2 regions of the Streptomyces sp. NBC_01296 genome follow, and region 1 is predicted to be linked to the other one. Evidence: riboswitches for the same ligand, from Rfam matches in the RefSeq annotation. Region 1 holds a riboswitch; the other holds the start of a gene.
What was found. Region 1 has a riboswitch for guanidine ahead of OG299_RS24715 (DMT family transporter). Riboswitches for the same ligand answer to the same signal wherever they lie in the genome.
Positions count from the first base shown of each region.

Region 2: it holds a riboswitch for guanidine, as region 1 does, so the genes downstream of both, OG299_RS02715 (Ohr family peroxiredoxin) here and OG299_RS24715 (DMT family transporter) in region 1, are expected to answer to the same signal.

Region 1 covers NZ_CP130720.1:5,435,569-5,443,062, reverse strand. Annotated here, with positions in the region: gene OG299_RS24730 (ABC transporter permease) at 1-369, opposite strand, end outside; gene OG299_RS24725 (ABC transporter permease) at 362-1,177, opposite strand; gene OG299_RS24720 (transglycosylase domain-containing protein) at 1,365-3,812, shown strand; gene OG299_RS24715 (DMT family transporter) at 3,869-4,189, opposite strand; guanidine-III (ykkC-III) riboswitch at 4,220-4,298, opposite strand; gene OG299_RS24710 (GroES family chaperonin) at 4,351-4,695, opposite strand; gene OG299_RS24705 (DUF3618 domain-containing protein) at 4,742-5,059, opposite strand; gene bcp (thioredoxin-dependent thiol peroxidase) at 5,175-5,642, shown strand; gene OG299_RS24695 (HNH endonuclease) at 5,789-6,427, shown strand; gene OG299_RS24690 (HNH endonuclease) at 6,424-7,107, shown strand; tRNA gene OG299_RS24685 (tRNA-Leu) at 7,150-7,233, shown strand; gene rdgB (RdgB/HAM1 family non-canonical purine NTP pyrophosphatase) at 7,299-7,494, opposite strand, start outside.
Region 2 covers NZ_CP130720.1:550,877-558,370, reverse strand. Annotated here, with positions in the region: gene OG299_RS02725 (aggregation-promoting factor C-terminal-like domain-containing protein) at 403-846, shown strand; gene OG299_RS02720 (hypothetical protein) at 945-1,397, opposite strand; gene OG299_RS02715 (Ohr family peroxiredoxin) at 1,390-1,836, opposite strand; guanidine-III (ykkC-III) riboswitch at 1,918-1,980, opposite strand; gene OG299_RS02710 (GNAT family N-acetyltransferase) at 2,188-3,432, opposite strand; gene OG299_RS02705 (virginiamycin B lyase family protein) at 3,551-4,483, opposite strand; gene OG299_RS02700 (ABC-F family ATP-binding cassette domain-containing protein) at 4,544-6,202, opposite strand; gene OG299_RS02695 (TetR/AcrR family transcriptional regulator) at 6,315-7,052, shown strand; gene OG299_RS02690 (DUF4240 domain-containing protein) at 7,125-7,494, shown strand, end outside.

The DNA of each region.
Region 1 (7,494 bases):
CACCAGCATGGTGTCGAGCGAGCCGTCGCGGATCCGGACGCCGATGCGGTCCGTATTGCCGAGGAGCAGGTCCGCGAGGCCCAAGGAGGCCGAGGCGGAGCCGTACAGCAGGGCGATCTCGGGCAGCGCGAAGCCGCCGAGCACGTCCACGTGCGAGAACATGATCCAGATCGCGACGAAGTCGAGGAGCGTGATCGCCGCGTTCCCGAACGTGGAGAGCAGGAAGGACGTCCGGTACGTCATCGTCGACCGGACCCACATCGCCACGATCAGCCCGTAGCCGCGCAGCCCCTCCACGGTCCGGTTCCGCGGCGGTACGTCCGCGAGTTCCCCGGGCCGCCGCGCCGCGGCCACCACCGCCTCAGCCACCCTGGACCACCACCTTCCGCGTCGCCGCCGACTGCAACAGCCGTCCCGTGCCCAGCAGTACGAACGCCCATCCCGCCTGGAAGCCCAGCGCCCGCACCGCGCCCCCGGCGCCAAAGTGCACGCCCATCAGCACGTCCAGCGGCACCTGGATCATCGCCGCCCACGGCAGGACGCGGACGATCTCGCCGAAGCCGCCCGGGAACACCGTCAGCGGCAGCAGCATCCCGGAGCAGAAGATCGTGACGACGACGGCCATCAGGTTGATCCCGGTCCCGTCCATCAGCCAGAACGCGGCCAGCCCCAGCAGGTACCGGATCCCGAAGCTGACGACCAGCGCGAGCAGGACGGACACCAGGAACAGCAGCCAGCGCACCGGATCGACGGGCAGTGCCAGCTCGAACGCCAGCGCCCCCGCGAGCAGCGGCACCACCCCGCGCCCGAGCAACTGGAAGCCCGCGCGCCCCAGATCGGCCGCGAGCCACCACATCTGCAGATCGGCCGGCCGGTACAGGTCGACGGCGATGTCACCCGTACGGATGCGCTCCTGCATCTCTTCCTGGAAGCCGCCGCCGATGAGCGCGCCCGCGGCGAGCAGCGACTGGCTCACCCAGACGAACGTCAGCGCCTGCGCCTGGTCGTAGCCGCCGAGTCCGGGCCGCTCGTCCCACAGCGCGATGTACGTGTACGCGAGGATGAAGCCGAAGACGGTGTTGGTGAACACCCCTGCCGCCGTCGCCGTCCCGTACGTGGCGTAGCGCCTGAACCCGCCGGCCGCGACGGCCGGATAGAGCCACGCTCTGCGAGCCATTGCCTGGCGCACCGTATCCCTCCGTTTTCCCCGGTCGTTCCTACGTCGGCCAAAGCGCGCGAGCTTAGTGCGGAGGGGCGATCCACGCGACCGATTTACGCCCGTCCGAAGCGGAATGAGCGGTCATCAGGTAGACAACACGGAGTACAGATGTGGATATTTCGTACGGCGTCGAGGAGTCCTGGCGATGAGCGACCAGTCACCACCACCGGGCTGGACCCCTCGTGACCCGGACACCCCCGCAGGACCTCCCGCGCAGGAGTCGCAGCAGCCGAGGAAGCCGCAGCGGCCGTCCGGCGAGAAGCAGTCGCGCAGAGCCGCCGAGAAGGCCGAGCGGAAACGGAAGCGGACCGGCTGGCGCCGCCTCGTCCCCACCTGGCGCATGGTCCTCGGCGCCGTCCTGCTGCTCGCCCTGCTGGTCATCGGCGCCCTCATCGCCGGCTACCTGCTGGTCCGCATCCCGCCCGCCAACGCAGCCGCCACCGCTCAGTCCAACCTCTACCTCTACGCCGACGGCTCCCAGCTCGCCCGCGACGGCGAGGTCAACCGCGTCAACGTCCCGCTCTCGCAGATCCCCCGCACGGTCCAGGAGGCCGTACTGGCCGCGGAGGACCGGGACTTCTACTCCGAACGGGCGGTGGACCCCAAGGCGATGATCCGCGCCGCCTGGAACACGGCGACCGGCAAGGGCACCCAGTCCGGCTCGACCATCACCCAGCAGTACGTCAAGAACTACTACCTGGGCCAGGAACAGACGATCACGCGCAAGGTCAAAGAGTTCTTCATCGCGATCAAACTCGGCCGCGAAAAATCGAAGGACTACATCCTCGAGGGCTACCTCAACACCAGCTACTTCGGCCGCAACGCCTACGGCATCCAGGCCGCCGCCCAGGCCTACTACGGCAAGGACGTCGGCAAACTCACCACCGCCGAAGGCGCGTACCTCGCCACGCTCCTCAACTCCCCCAGCGCCTTCGACGTCGTCGCGCACCCCCAGAGCCGCACCCGCGCGCTCGCCCGCTGGAACTACGTACTCGACGGCATGGTCAAAAAGCAGTGGCTGCCCGCGGGCGAGCGGACCGCGACGCAGTTCCCCGAACCCGGCAAGGTCCGCCCCGCCGCCGGCCTCTCCGGACAGCGCGGCTACCTCGTCGAGGCCGTCAAGGACTACATCGTCGAACACAAGATCCTCGACGAGAAGACCCTCGCCGAGGGCGGCTACCGCATCACCACCACCATCGACAAGCGCCGCCAGAACGCCTTCGTCGACGCCGTCGACGAGAAGATGGTCAGCAAACTCGACCCGGAAGCCCGCAAGGCCGACCGCGTCGTACGGGCCGGCGGGGTCTCCATCGACCCGGCGACCGGCAAGGTCGTCGCCATGTACGGCGGCATCGACTACACCAAGCAGTACGTCAACAACGCGACCCGGCACGACTACCAAGTGGCCTCCACCTTCAAGCCGTTCGTGTTCGCCGCCGCTGTCGAGAACGACTCGCGCACCCAGGACGGTCGCCTGATCACCCCCAACACCCTCTACAACGGCGACAACAAGCGCCGCGTCGTCGGCACCCGGACCCCGTACGCCCCCGAGAACGAGGGCCAGTTGTCGTACGGGAACATCCCCGTCACCACCGCCACCGACCTCTCCGTCAACGCCGTGTTCGCCCAGATGGTCGTCGACGTCGGCACCGCCAAGGTCAAGAAGACCGCCATCGACCTCGGCATCCCCGAGAACACACCGAACTTCGTGGCGAGTCCCGCCATGGCCCTCGGCACCATGCAGGCCAGCGTCCTGGACATGACCCAGGCCTACGCGACCCTCGCCGACCACGGCCGCTACACCCCGTACACCCTCGTCGAGAAGGTCACCAAGGGCAGCGACAGCATCCGCCTGCCCGACCGCACCCCGAAGCAGGCCGTCAGCCGCGAAGCCGCCGACACCACCACGTCCATGCTGGTCAGCGTCGTCGACAACGGCACCGGTACGGCCGCCCTCGCCGCCGGACACCCGTCCGCCGGCAAGACGGGCACCGGCGAACTGGACCGCTCCGCCTGGTTCGCGGCGTACACCCCGGACCTGGTCACGGTCGTCTCGATGATGGGCCAGGACCCCGACACCGGCGCCCTGGAATCCCTGTACGGGGCGCTCGACGAGGCCCGGATCGGGGGCGGCGGCTACCCGGCCCGGATCTGGGCGCAGTACACGAAGACCGCCCTGGAGGGCAGCGACCCGCTGGACTTCGACCTCGAACTCCAGCCGGGCGCCGCCCCGTCCCCGCCGCCGTTCATCCCGAGCAGCCCGGAACCGACGCCGGACGAGAGCGCCCCGGAGTCCCCGGCACCGCCGAGCCGGCCGAACCGCCCGAACCGCCCGAACCGGCCGACACCGCCGGACGGCGAACAGGACCAGGGCGGCCGGAACCAGGGGCAGGACACCGAGGGCGGGACCACGGAAGGCGACACGACCGGAGGCCAGAGCAACGAGGGCACCACCACCGGGACGACCACCGGGACCACCGGGACCACCGGCGCCACGACATCGGGCACCACGACCGGCGCCGCCGCCGGCGCCCTGGGCGGCGTCACCGGCGGCCGCCTGCGCAGCCGCCCCCCGTCGGAATACCTGGAATAGCCGCAACAGCCGCAGCAGCCAAAATCCCGGAAGTACCCCGAACGGGGGGCGACGGATCAGTGACCGGAGGTCGCCTTCAGCCCCACCACGGCGACCAGCAGCAGGCAGATGAAGAAGATCCGGGCGGCGGTGACGGGCTCACCCAGCACCGCCATGCCCAGCACCGCGGCACCGGCCGCACCGATGCCCACCCACACGCCGTACGCGGTACCGATCGGCAGGGTCTTGGCGGCGTACGAGAGCAGCACCATGCTGGCGACGATCCCGGCACCTGTGAACACGCTCGGCCACAGCCGGGTGAACCCCTCCGTGAACTTCATGCCGATCGACCAGCCGACTTCGAGCAGGCCGGCGACGAGAAGCAGAACCCAGGCCATGACAGGCACCTCCGGAACGAGAGCGAACGGGGTGCGTCGTCTTGTCGTACAGCCACGGCTACCCGGTACGGCGCGTCTCGTCGGGGGTTCCCCACCACCGTAGCAAAGCGCAGGCAAAAGGGCCGGTGACCCCGGTCACCGGCCCTTCGACGATCGATCCACTACAGGTACAGCCCGGTGGAGTCCTTGGACCCCTCCAGCCTCTCCGCGGCCACGGCGTGCAGATCCCGCTCGCGCATCAGCACGTACGTCGCACCCCGCACCTCGACCTCGGCCCGGTCCTCGGGGTCGTACAGCACCCGGTCCCCCGGCTCCACGCTGCGTACGTTCTGCCCGACCGCGACCACCTCGGCCCAGGCCAGCCGCTTGCCCACGGCAGCGGTCGCCGGAATCAGGATGCCGCCGCCCGAGCGCCGCTCACCCTCCGGCAAGTCGGACTTCACGAGCACACGGTCGTGCAGCATGCGGATGGGCAGCTTGTCGTGGGTGGTGGTGTTGTCGCTCACGCCACGAACCTACCCGTCCGCGCCCGGTCCGTGCGCCGCAGGGTCATCAGCGCTTGCGCCGCGCCGACGCCACGAGCAGGCCGACCACACCGACCGCGACCAGCGCGATGGGCGCGATCCGCTCGAAGCGCGGGGCGCCGTCCTCGTGGCGCAGGCTGTCCCGTACGTCCGTCAGGAGGCGGTTCACGGCGACGACGGCACGCCCGGCGGTGTGGTCCACGGTCGAGGCGACCCTGGCCTTCGCGTCCCCGATGATCGTCTTCGGGTGGAGGCGCACGCCGATCTCGTCGAGCGTCTCGGCGAGCTGCTCGCGGCGGCGGACGATGTCCGCCTCGATCTGTGCGGGGGTCCTGGCTTCGGGCACGGGCACCGCGCTGCCTCCGTCGTCGTCGGGTTCGAATAGGGGGCGTAGCCCACCATGAACAGTCTGTCAGCTTAGTCTCGGACCGTACCGATCCCCTCCCGAGGAGACTGTTGACATGAGCGAGCGACTCCAGCCGGGCGACACCGCCCCCGCCTTCACCCTGCCCGACGCGGACGGCAACGAGGTCTCGCTCGCCGACCACAAGGGCCGCAAGGTGATCGTGTACTTCTACCCCGCGGCGCTGACGCCGGGCTGCACGAAGCAGGCCTGCGATTTCACGGACAACCTGGCGGTGCTGGCCGAGGCCGGCTACGACGTGATCGGGGTGTCCCCGGACAACCCGGAGAAGCTGGCGAAGTTCCGCGAGAAGGAGCACCTGAAGGTCACCCTGGTCGGCGACCCCGAGAAGAAGGTCCTCGAGACCTACGGCGCGTTCGGCGAGAAGAAGCTGTACGGCAAGACGGTGACCGGGGTCATCCGCTCCACGGTGATCGTCGACGAGGAGGGCAAGGTCGAACGCGCCCTCTACAACGTCAAGGCCACGGGCCACGTAGCCAAGATCATCAAGGACCTCGGCATCTGACGACACTCACCCTCCCCGGCAGCGGCCCGCACCCACCCGGTACGGGTCGCTCCGCTTATCGGACGAAACAACCCGTAACTGTCCGACTATCGCCCCGCTACTCCGTACGAGAGCCGCACACGTGGCCGGGAACGGAGGGGGCCGGGATGCCGATCAGCCCGTACACGGAGGAACGCCTGGCGGAGGCGGCGAGGACGTCGCGGACGCTGACGGAAGCGCTGGAAAAACTGGGGGTGGACCCGAAGAGCGGCTCGCGCCGCTACCTCCACGATCGGATGCGGCGACTGGGGGTGGACGTCTCGCACTTCGAGCAGGAGGGCGCGAAGTGGACGAAGGAGGTCCTCCAGGAGGCGGTATCCGCTTCGACGAACATGTGCGAAGTACTGCGGCGCCTGGGGCTGGAGAACGTGGGCGGCCACCACACGCACATCAGCCGCAAGGTGAAAGCCCTGGCGCTAGACACCTCGCACTTCACGACGGCTTCCGGTGCAGGCCGGTACCACCCCCGCAGGACGCCGGAGTCGCTCCTCGCGGAACAGACACCCGAGCGGGCTCGCCGGGTCCCCGGCGAACGGCTCAAGCGGGCCATGGTCGCGCTCGGCGCCGAGGAGCGCTGCGCCGATTGCGGCACCGAGCCCGTCTGGCTGGGCGAGCCGCTCCCACTGGAGGTGGACCACATCAACGGCGACTGGCGCGACAACCGCCCGGAAAACCTGCGCCTCCCGTGCCCCAACTGCCACTCCACGACGGACTCGTACCGAGGGCGCGGGAAGGTCGGCCGATGAGCCGCAGCAATGGCTACACGCGGGACGTGCCGGCCGATGCCGCCGCGCGATGCGGCGGCATCGACGAGGTGATCGCGCACCTCGGCACACCGCCGTACGGGTACCTCGGGCGATACCTGATGAAGCGCTTCGCCCACTTCGGCATAGACGTCTCCCATTTTCGGCCGTCGGGTGGTCGCGACCGCCCTTCCAAGGAGCTGCTCCGACAGGCGATAGCCGAGTCCCTCAGCATCGCCGGAACTCTTCGACGACTTGACTGGCCGGACACCAGCCGACAACGCGCACGCCTGCACGGTTGGGTCATGGACGACGGCCTGGACACGTCGCACTTCCTGGGGCAGGCGCACCAGCGCGGAAAGCCCGGCCCCACACCGGTCAAAACGGCGGAAGCCATTCTCGTCAGGCATGAGGGCAAGCAGCGCACAAAGACGCGACTGCTGCGCCGGGCCCTCCACGAGACCGGCGTCCCTGAGGGGTGCGACCGCTGCGGTACGGCTCCGGAATGGCGGGGGCGCCCCATGACGCTGGAGGTGGACCACATCAACGGCGACTGGAGGGACGACCGTCGCGAGAACCTGCGACTACTCTGCCCCAACTGCCACGCCATCACCACCACATGGTGCCGGGGAGGCCGGCGGCGCAATGATGTCGACCGCCAGACCTCCGCAGTCGTAGACTGAGCGCAGCCAGTCTGACCCAATGTCCGAATTGGTCAGATATTGGCGGCCGTGGTGGAATTGGCCTACACGCAACTTTTAGGTAGTTGTGGGAGAAATCCCTTGAGGGTTCGAGTCCCTCCGGCCGCACCCTGAACGAAGGCCCCGTGCGCGAGTACCGCGTGCGGGGCCTTCGGCGTGTTCGGGGGACGGGCTCAGCCCAGCAGGGCGCGGATGAACGGGACCAGGGCGCGGAAGGCCTTGCCCCGGTGGGAGATGGCGTTCTTCTCCGCCGGGGTGAGTTCCGCGCAGGTGCGGGTGTCGCCCTCGGGCTGGAGGATCGGGTCGTAGCCGAAGCCGCCGGTGCCTGAGGGGGCGTGGCGGAGGGTGCCCAGAAGGCGGCCTTCGACC
Region 2 (7,494 bases), 4.9 Mb from region 1:
CTCAGTGCTGGTGCGACCTATTTTGGTCGCCTTCACTCCAGGGACGGAGCCGGCCACGGGTTCTCGACATGGCCGTCCGATTTTTTTCCCCCTCTTCTGGCCCACTCACAAAGGGGTACGGGCGGTCACGTTCGGTGAGGTTCGGGTGTTCTGGGGGTGAGCCGTCCCATAGGGCGCACGTCACACACGAACCGGGGTAGTAGGTCTTGTAGGGGTTGATTCCGGTCCCTTGTGCGCCGGTCTGGGGGTGGGGGTGGTGGGCTGCGAGGGTGGCTAGGTGGGGTCGTTGTCAGGGGGTGGGGGTGTGGGTAGAACTGGATGTGTCGCCGGGCGGCCCGGGTGGTTCACCCGCCGCTGTCGATCCCCTCTCCTGTGTGTGAGTGGCTCTCGCATGTCTTCGGCATGTGGCGATCGTCCTTGTTCCCGTCGGAAGGTTCGTCCGTGTCCCACGCTGTCATCCGCCGCATCGCCGCTTCGAAGAAGACCCTCGCGGGTGCCGTCGTCGCCCTTGGTGTCGCCGGTTCGATGCTTGCCACGGTTCCCGCTCAGGCGGCTCCGACGAGCGCGAAGGCGATCGCCCAGCAGATGATCAAGGACCCGGCGCAGTTCGCGGCGTTCAACAACATCGTTTCGCGTGAGAGCGGCTGGAACCACACGGCCACGAACGCCTCCTCGGGTGCCTATGGCCTGGTGCAGGCGCTGCCGGCCTCGAAGATGGCTTCGGCGGGTGCGGACTGGAAGACCAACCCGGCGACCCAGATCAAGTGGGGCCTGGACTACATGAACTCCCGCTACGGCAGCCCCGTCGGCGCCTGGGACTTCTGGCAGACCCACCACTGGTACTAAGCCGCCAGCAGGTAGAGCAGACGCACGCAAACGCCCGGCCGGGACCTCCCGGCCGGGCGTCCTTGCGTTGTCTGCCCGTTCGCATGGTCGTTGACCGGTCACGTCCGCCAGTACGTACCCGCGCGGGAATCAACATGTACGAGATGCCGGCCGACGCGCACCACGTGGTAGCCGGTACCGGCCCAGGAGCCGGCGTCGCCGTCGTCGGCGGGCAGCGGGGTCCAGACCTCCAGGAACGTACTGCCGTCCGTGTTGGTGCCCCACTCGATGAGGTGGGCACCCTCCCACCGGAAGGTGCCCGTGTCCTCGCCGGGCTCGCCCTCCAGGTGGTGGAAGTGCACGCGGGAGCCGTCGAAGGAGGTGACGCCGGCGAAGCCCCGGCTGTCGGCGAAGTACGGGCCCGCCTGCAGCCACACCACCTCGCGGTCTTCCACCAGGGGGCCGCCGTTCCGGCTGATGCCGCGACGCAGCCACGCACCCCTCTCGGGCACCGCGATGCCCGGCCCGCCCGCCGCCGGAGGGGTTCCGAGGGCGGCTGCCGGCTCAGGCATCGGCGGCGGTGTCGTCCACGGCCAGCAGCGAGAGCCCGATGTTCCCGCGGACCGCCTGCGAGTAGGGGCAGACCTCGTCCGCCCGGTGGAGCAGGGGCAGCAGGTCGGCCGCCTTCCACCCCGGCAGGGAGACCGTGAGGCCGACCGCGAGACCGTAGCCCGCGGGCGTGTCCGTGGTTCCGAGCTGGACCTCGCACGCGACGCGCGCGGCCGAGGCATCCGCCCCGAACTCGGCTGCGACCTCGGCCAGCGCAGACGTGAAACAGGCGGCGAAGCCGGCCGCGAACAACTGCTCGGGGTTGGTGGTCCCGGGCACCCTCTTGCGGGGCGGGGCCAGACGGACGTCGAGGCGCCCGTCCTCGGTGACCACCGATCCGGTACGGCCCCCGCTGGCGTGCGCGGTCGTCCGGTAGAGGGTGCGGGTCAGCGGCACGGTCATGTGGTCAGCCCATCTGTGCGACGAGGGATCGCCGCCCGGGGCCGGACGGCGCTTCGGCGCCTGCCGGGTGGGACGGCGCCTGGCGCGTCGTCGTGCATAACCGGGTACGGCGCATCTCGTCCGGGGCCTCGGGACCGGGCCGCCGGACAATCTAGCAACGGGAGCGGGCCCGCCGGGACGTGCACCTGTGGTGACCCTCCTCACCCGACCCGTCGCCGCCGACGAACGTCCCCGGCCGACGCGCGCCCGACGCAACCAGCCTGCCCGAACAGGCCCTCGGCGTGGCGCAGGCTCGGCCGCCGGGGCTGCGGCCACCCGCCGACCCGCGCGGCAGGGTGGGCGGGCGCGGGGTCAGAACCAGTGCAGGCAGTGCGGGGAGCGCTCGGCGCGGAAGAGGGAGTCGGCGAGGGCGGCCGCGCCCGGGCGGTGGGCCCGGACGTGCCCGGCGCGCACGAGCGTGCTCGGGGCGGTGCCGCCGAGGTAGACCGAGCCCAGGTCGCGCACGTCCAGGGACAGGTCCGGCTCCCGGTCCGTCGGGGCGCAGTCGGCCTTGCCGTCCCGGACGGTCAGCAGGTAGCGGCCGTGCTCGCCGAGGAACGGGTCCTCGACGTCGAGGACGAGCTCGCCGTCCATGAACCAGGCGCGCGCGGTCAGGGCGCGCGGGATGTCCAGCAGCCGCACCCAGAGCCAGTCGGTGTCGCGGCCCACCTGCCCGGCGCGGAAGTCCGCGAGCTGCCAGCGCAGCGGGTGGTCGGGCGAGCAGTGGTTGAACACGACCTGGGAGACCAGGTCGTGTCCGAGTACGAACCGGGTCAGGGCCGTGGAGACGGCGTCGTCGGTGGCAATGGTCTCGTCGACCGTCAAGGTGTCGGGCTCGCCGATCGAGTAGCTGGCGTACCCGTCCGGGACGCCGTCGGCGTCACGGTGGACGGCGACGTAGCGCGGCGCCGGCGAGATCGGGGGCTGCCCCGCGCGCAAGGCCCACCAGCGGTGCGGCCGGGACAGCGCGCCGGGCTGTTCGCGGCGGTACCGGTCGTAGACCTCTTCCAGGATCTCGCCGCACTCGGCACGCCGCAGCACCTCGACCGAGCCGGTGCCCGAGCCGGTGCCCGAGCCTGTCGCCGGGGCATCGGCCGTTCCGCGCGCCCGGGGGAGGGCGAGGGCAGCCTGCCGGCGCGGCACCGTCAGCCGCTGGGTGTAGGTCGCCGGTCCGTAGCCGAACCTGCCGTAGATCCGGGCCTCGGAGGCCAGCAGCACGGAGAGGAACTCCCCGCGGGCCCGCAGCTCGGCGAGCTGATGCCGCATCATCGCGCTGAGCACGCCCTGGCGCCGGTGCGAGGGCAGGACGCCGACGGCGGTCACCCCGGCGGCCGGGACGAGGGTCTGACCGGGCAGGGTGAGCTCGAAGGAGTGCGCGCCGGCGGTGCCGACAGGTCGCCCGTCCGCCGTCAGGGCGAGCAGACAGCGGTCCATTTCGAGGGCCGACCACCAGAGCCCGCCGCCCTCGATCGGGGTTTCCGGGAAGCGCCCGAACGCGGCATGGACTGTATCGACGAAGACGTCAAGGTCCTTGTCGGTCGTGGAACGAATCTCCATTGCAGCCGCTGCCTCCTCGAATCACCGGCACCACGACTCGTGGTGTCCGGCCACAGTGCCGCGTTGACCCGTGGTCAGGGCAAGCGAATTTATGGCCGGCCCATCGGATGGGACACCCCTACTGGTCGCCCGGCTGCCCGCCCTCCGGGACCAGCCGCAGGATGTCCCCACGCTCCAGGGCTGTGTAGAGGGCTCCGTCCGGGCCGAAGGCCAGCCCGTGGGGCTCGCAGTCCCGTGCGGGCAGCGGGTACCGCGTCAGCTCCCCGGCCACGGTCAGCCGGCCGATGTGCGAAGAGGCCCACTCCGTGAACCACAGGGCGCCGTCCGGGCCCGCGGTGATCGCGTGGGGACGGCACTGCGGATCAGGCAGCGGGAAACCGGTGATCTCCCCTGACGTCGTGATCCGGCCGATCCGGCCCGTGCCGATCTCCGTGAACCACAGCGCGCCGTCGGGCCCCGCGGTGATCCCCACCGGTCCGGCCGTCGCGGTGGGCAGGGTGTGGAGGGTCACTTCGCCCGCCGTCGTGATCCGGCCGAGGGCGTGAGCCTGGTTGAGCGTGAACCACAGGGCGCCGTCACCACCCGACGTGATCATGGAGGGGAAGGCGCCGGTGAGCCCGGGCAGCCCGAACTCCCGGACGGAGCCGTCCCCTTCCATCCGGCCGATCCGGTCCGAGTTCAGGCCCGTGAACCACAGCGCCCCGTCCGGGCCGGTGGTGATGCCGTACGGGCCGCTGCCCGGCGTGGGGACGGGGTACGAGCACGGTGTGCCGTCGGTGGTGATCCGCCCGATCCTGTCGTCGCCCATGCGGGTGAACCAGAGCGCGCCATCGGGGCCGGCGGTGATCTGGGCGGGCCCGCAGTCCGGCGAGTCCAGGGGGAACTCGGTCACGGGCGTCCGGCCGTCGGGGTCGAGGCGGGCGATGCGCCCGGCGTGGACGAGGGTGCACCACAGCGCTCCGTCCGGGCCTGTGGCCAGGGCGTAGGGGCCTGACGCGGTATCGGCCACGGGGAAGGAGCGGCCGGTGGTGAGGGACACGTCGCGGGGCATGGAGTCCTTTCGGCAGAACGGGACGGGGAGAGGAAGCGCGGGGTCCGGGCGCGGGGGGTGTCAGCCGGCGGGTGCCGGCGTGTGGCGCGTCGCCGGCTGGAGGTCCAGCAGCCTCCCCTGCCAGCGCGAGCGCAGCATGCGGTCGTGGCTGACGACGACCACCGCGCCGGGGAAGCCGGCCAGCGCGGCCTCCAGTTCCTCCACCAGCGCGGGGGAGAGGTGGTTTGAGGGCTCGTCCAGCAGCAGGACGTCGTACGGCTCGCTCACCAGCCGGGCCAGCGCCAGGCGCTGCCGCTGCCCGGCGGAGAGGATGCCCACCGGGAGGTCCAGTCGGTCTCGGGTGAACAGCCCCAGGGAGAGCAGCTGTTCGGCATGGTCGTCGGGGCCGCCGGCCCGACCGTGCCCGAAGGCCGCCAGGACGCTCCGGCCCGCCGGGCCGCGGTCGGGCAACTGGCGCAGCCAGCCGGTCCGTCCGCGTCGTACGAGGCGTCCGCGGGCCGGTGGCGCGGCATGCGTGGTCTCCCCGGCCAGCAGGCCCAACAGGGTGCTCTTCCCCGCCCCGTTGGGGCCTGAGACCAGCAGCCGGTCACCGGCGGAGAGGGCCAGGTCGACAGGGGCCAGCCGGCCCTGGACCTCCAGGGCCGAGGCCGACACCAGCAGCCCCCGCGTCCGGCCCGAACGCGGGGCAGCGGTGAAGCGGAGCGGTTCGGGCGGCGCGGCCAGGGGGTGGGCGAGCAGCCGCTCCAGCCGTTCCCCGGCCTGGCGGACCCGCCCGGCCACGGACTGCTGGACCCTGCCGGCAGCCCGGTCGTAGGCCATCTTGTTGCCGTCCTTGCGGGCCCGGCCCGGCGCCACCCGGCGGGCGCTGCCGGCCGCGCGCGCCCGTAGTGCCTCGACCTCGGCCTGCCAGGCGGCATGGGCTTCGGTGCGGCGCTGCCGGTCGGCGGCGCGCTCGGCGAGGTATCCGGCGTACCCGTTGCCGTAGCGGACGACGCGGTGGGTGTCGCCGTCCACCTCCAGCAGGACGGTGGCGACACGGTCGAGGAAGACCCGGTCGTGGGAGACGGTGACCGTGGTGCCCGCCCGGCTGCGCAGATGCTCCTCCAGCCAGGACAGGGCGACGTCGTCGAGGTGGTTGGTCGGCTCGTCCAGCAGCAGGACCTCGGGCGCGGCAGCCAGCAGGGCGGCGAGCCGCAGCCTGACCCGTTCGCCGCCCGAGAGGCCGCCGACCGAGCGGTCGCGGGGAACGTGGACCAGTCCGAGGCCGTGCAGGGCGCGCTCGACGCGGGCATCGGCCTCGTAGCCGCCGCGCAGTTCGTAGCCGGTCAGCAGGTCTGCGTAGGCGGTGAGCAGTGCCGGGTCGGTTTCGGCGGCGCCGTCGGTCATGCGCTGCTCCATCCGGCGCAACTCGGCCTCGATGGACCGCAGTGGGGCGAGGGAGCGGTCGATGACCTGCTGCACGGTCAGCTGCCCGGGCAGCTCCTCTTCCTGGGCGAGGTACCCGATGCCTCCGTCTGCACGGACGGTGATCCGGCCCCGGTCCGGGCGCTCGACACCAGCGAACAGGCGGAGCAGGGTCGACTTGCCGGAGCCGTTCTCGCCGACGATGCCGATCCGGCCGCCGGGCGGGAGGGAGCAGCTGACGGAGTCGAGGACGGGGCGGCCCTCGTAGGCCTTGGTGACGTCAAGCGCGGTGAGCTGTGCGGTGGTTGCGGTCATACGTGTACTCCTGGGCGTGGGCGACGAGGGGGAGGGCGGCTCGGGCGGTGGACGGGATGCGGATGAACATCGTGACTCCTTAATGCGACGACTGTTGCTTTAAGATGGTGCCATGATGACGAAGCCGGCCGCAAGCGATCTCTCGGACCACCCCGCCGATGGGGGACGGGCCGCCTCGCCTGCTCCGGCGGCACCGGGCGCGTCGGCAGGAACTGCCGTAACTGCCGGGACCCGGCGCCGGACCGGAGGACGCAGTGCCCGGGTACGCGCCAAGGTGCTGGCGGCCGTCGGGGAGGTCCTGGTCGCCGCCGGGTACGACGCGCTCACCGTGGACGCTGTCGCCGAACGGGCGGGAGTGCACCGCACCACCGTGTACCGGCGCTGGCGCGACGTCGGCGGACTCCTGGCCGACGTCCTCGACGCGGCGGCCGACGACACCTGGGAGCCCGCCGACACCGGGTCCCTCGAGGACGACCTCACCGCTCTCAACCAGGAGGTCTACGACGCCCTCCACCCGGGACACCCCGGCCCGGGCGGCAGCCTCACCACGGCGCTGATCGCCGCGTCCTTCCGCTCCGCCGAAGCCGCGGGAGCGCTGACCCGCTTCTGGGAGGGCCGCTACGCCCGCTGCGCACCGGTCGTCGCCCGGGCGGTGGACCGCGGCGAGGTCCCGCCCGGCCCGGACGCGCGGGCCCTGCTGGTGGCGGCCACGGCTCCGCTCTACCAGGAGCTGCTCCTGCTGCGGGCTGCCCCCGATCCCGCCCTGCCGCGCCGGGCGGCCGGCGCCGCCCGGGCCGCGGCGGCGGCGGGGGTCTTCACCCGGGCCCCGGACGCGCCGCCCGCGGCTTGACGTCCTTCTCGCAGCAGCAAACAGGTGACCCAGCAGTCAGGGCTGTCAGACCCCTTCGGCATGCTCGCCGGCATGAACGAAGACGCCTTCTGGCAGCTCATCGAGGACTGCATGCCCACGGAACCTGACCCGGACGCCGAACTCCTTGCAGCCACAGTGACCGAGCGCCTCACCCAGTCCCCGTTGTCGCTGGTCATCGGCTTTGCCGAACAACTGTCATGGGCGCTCTACCGGCTGGACCGCAAGGAGTACGGACACAACTTGGGCGGAGACGCCTTTCTCTACACCCGTGCCGCGGTCGTCGCCGCCGGCCGCACCGAATTCGACAGCGTCCTCAAAGATCCTGCGGCCTTCACTCCTTACGCCACGGACCTCATCTGGGCCGAGAGCCTGCTCTACACACCGGACCGGGCATACAAACGCATCACCGGGGAGGAGCGGG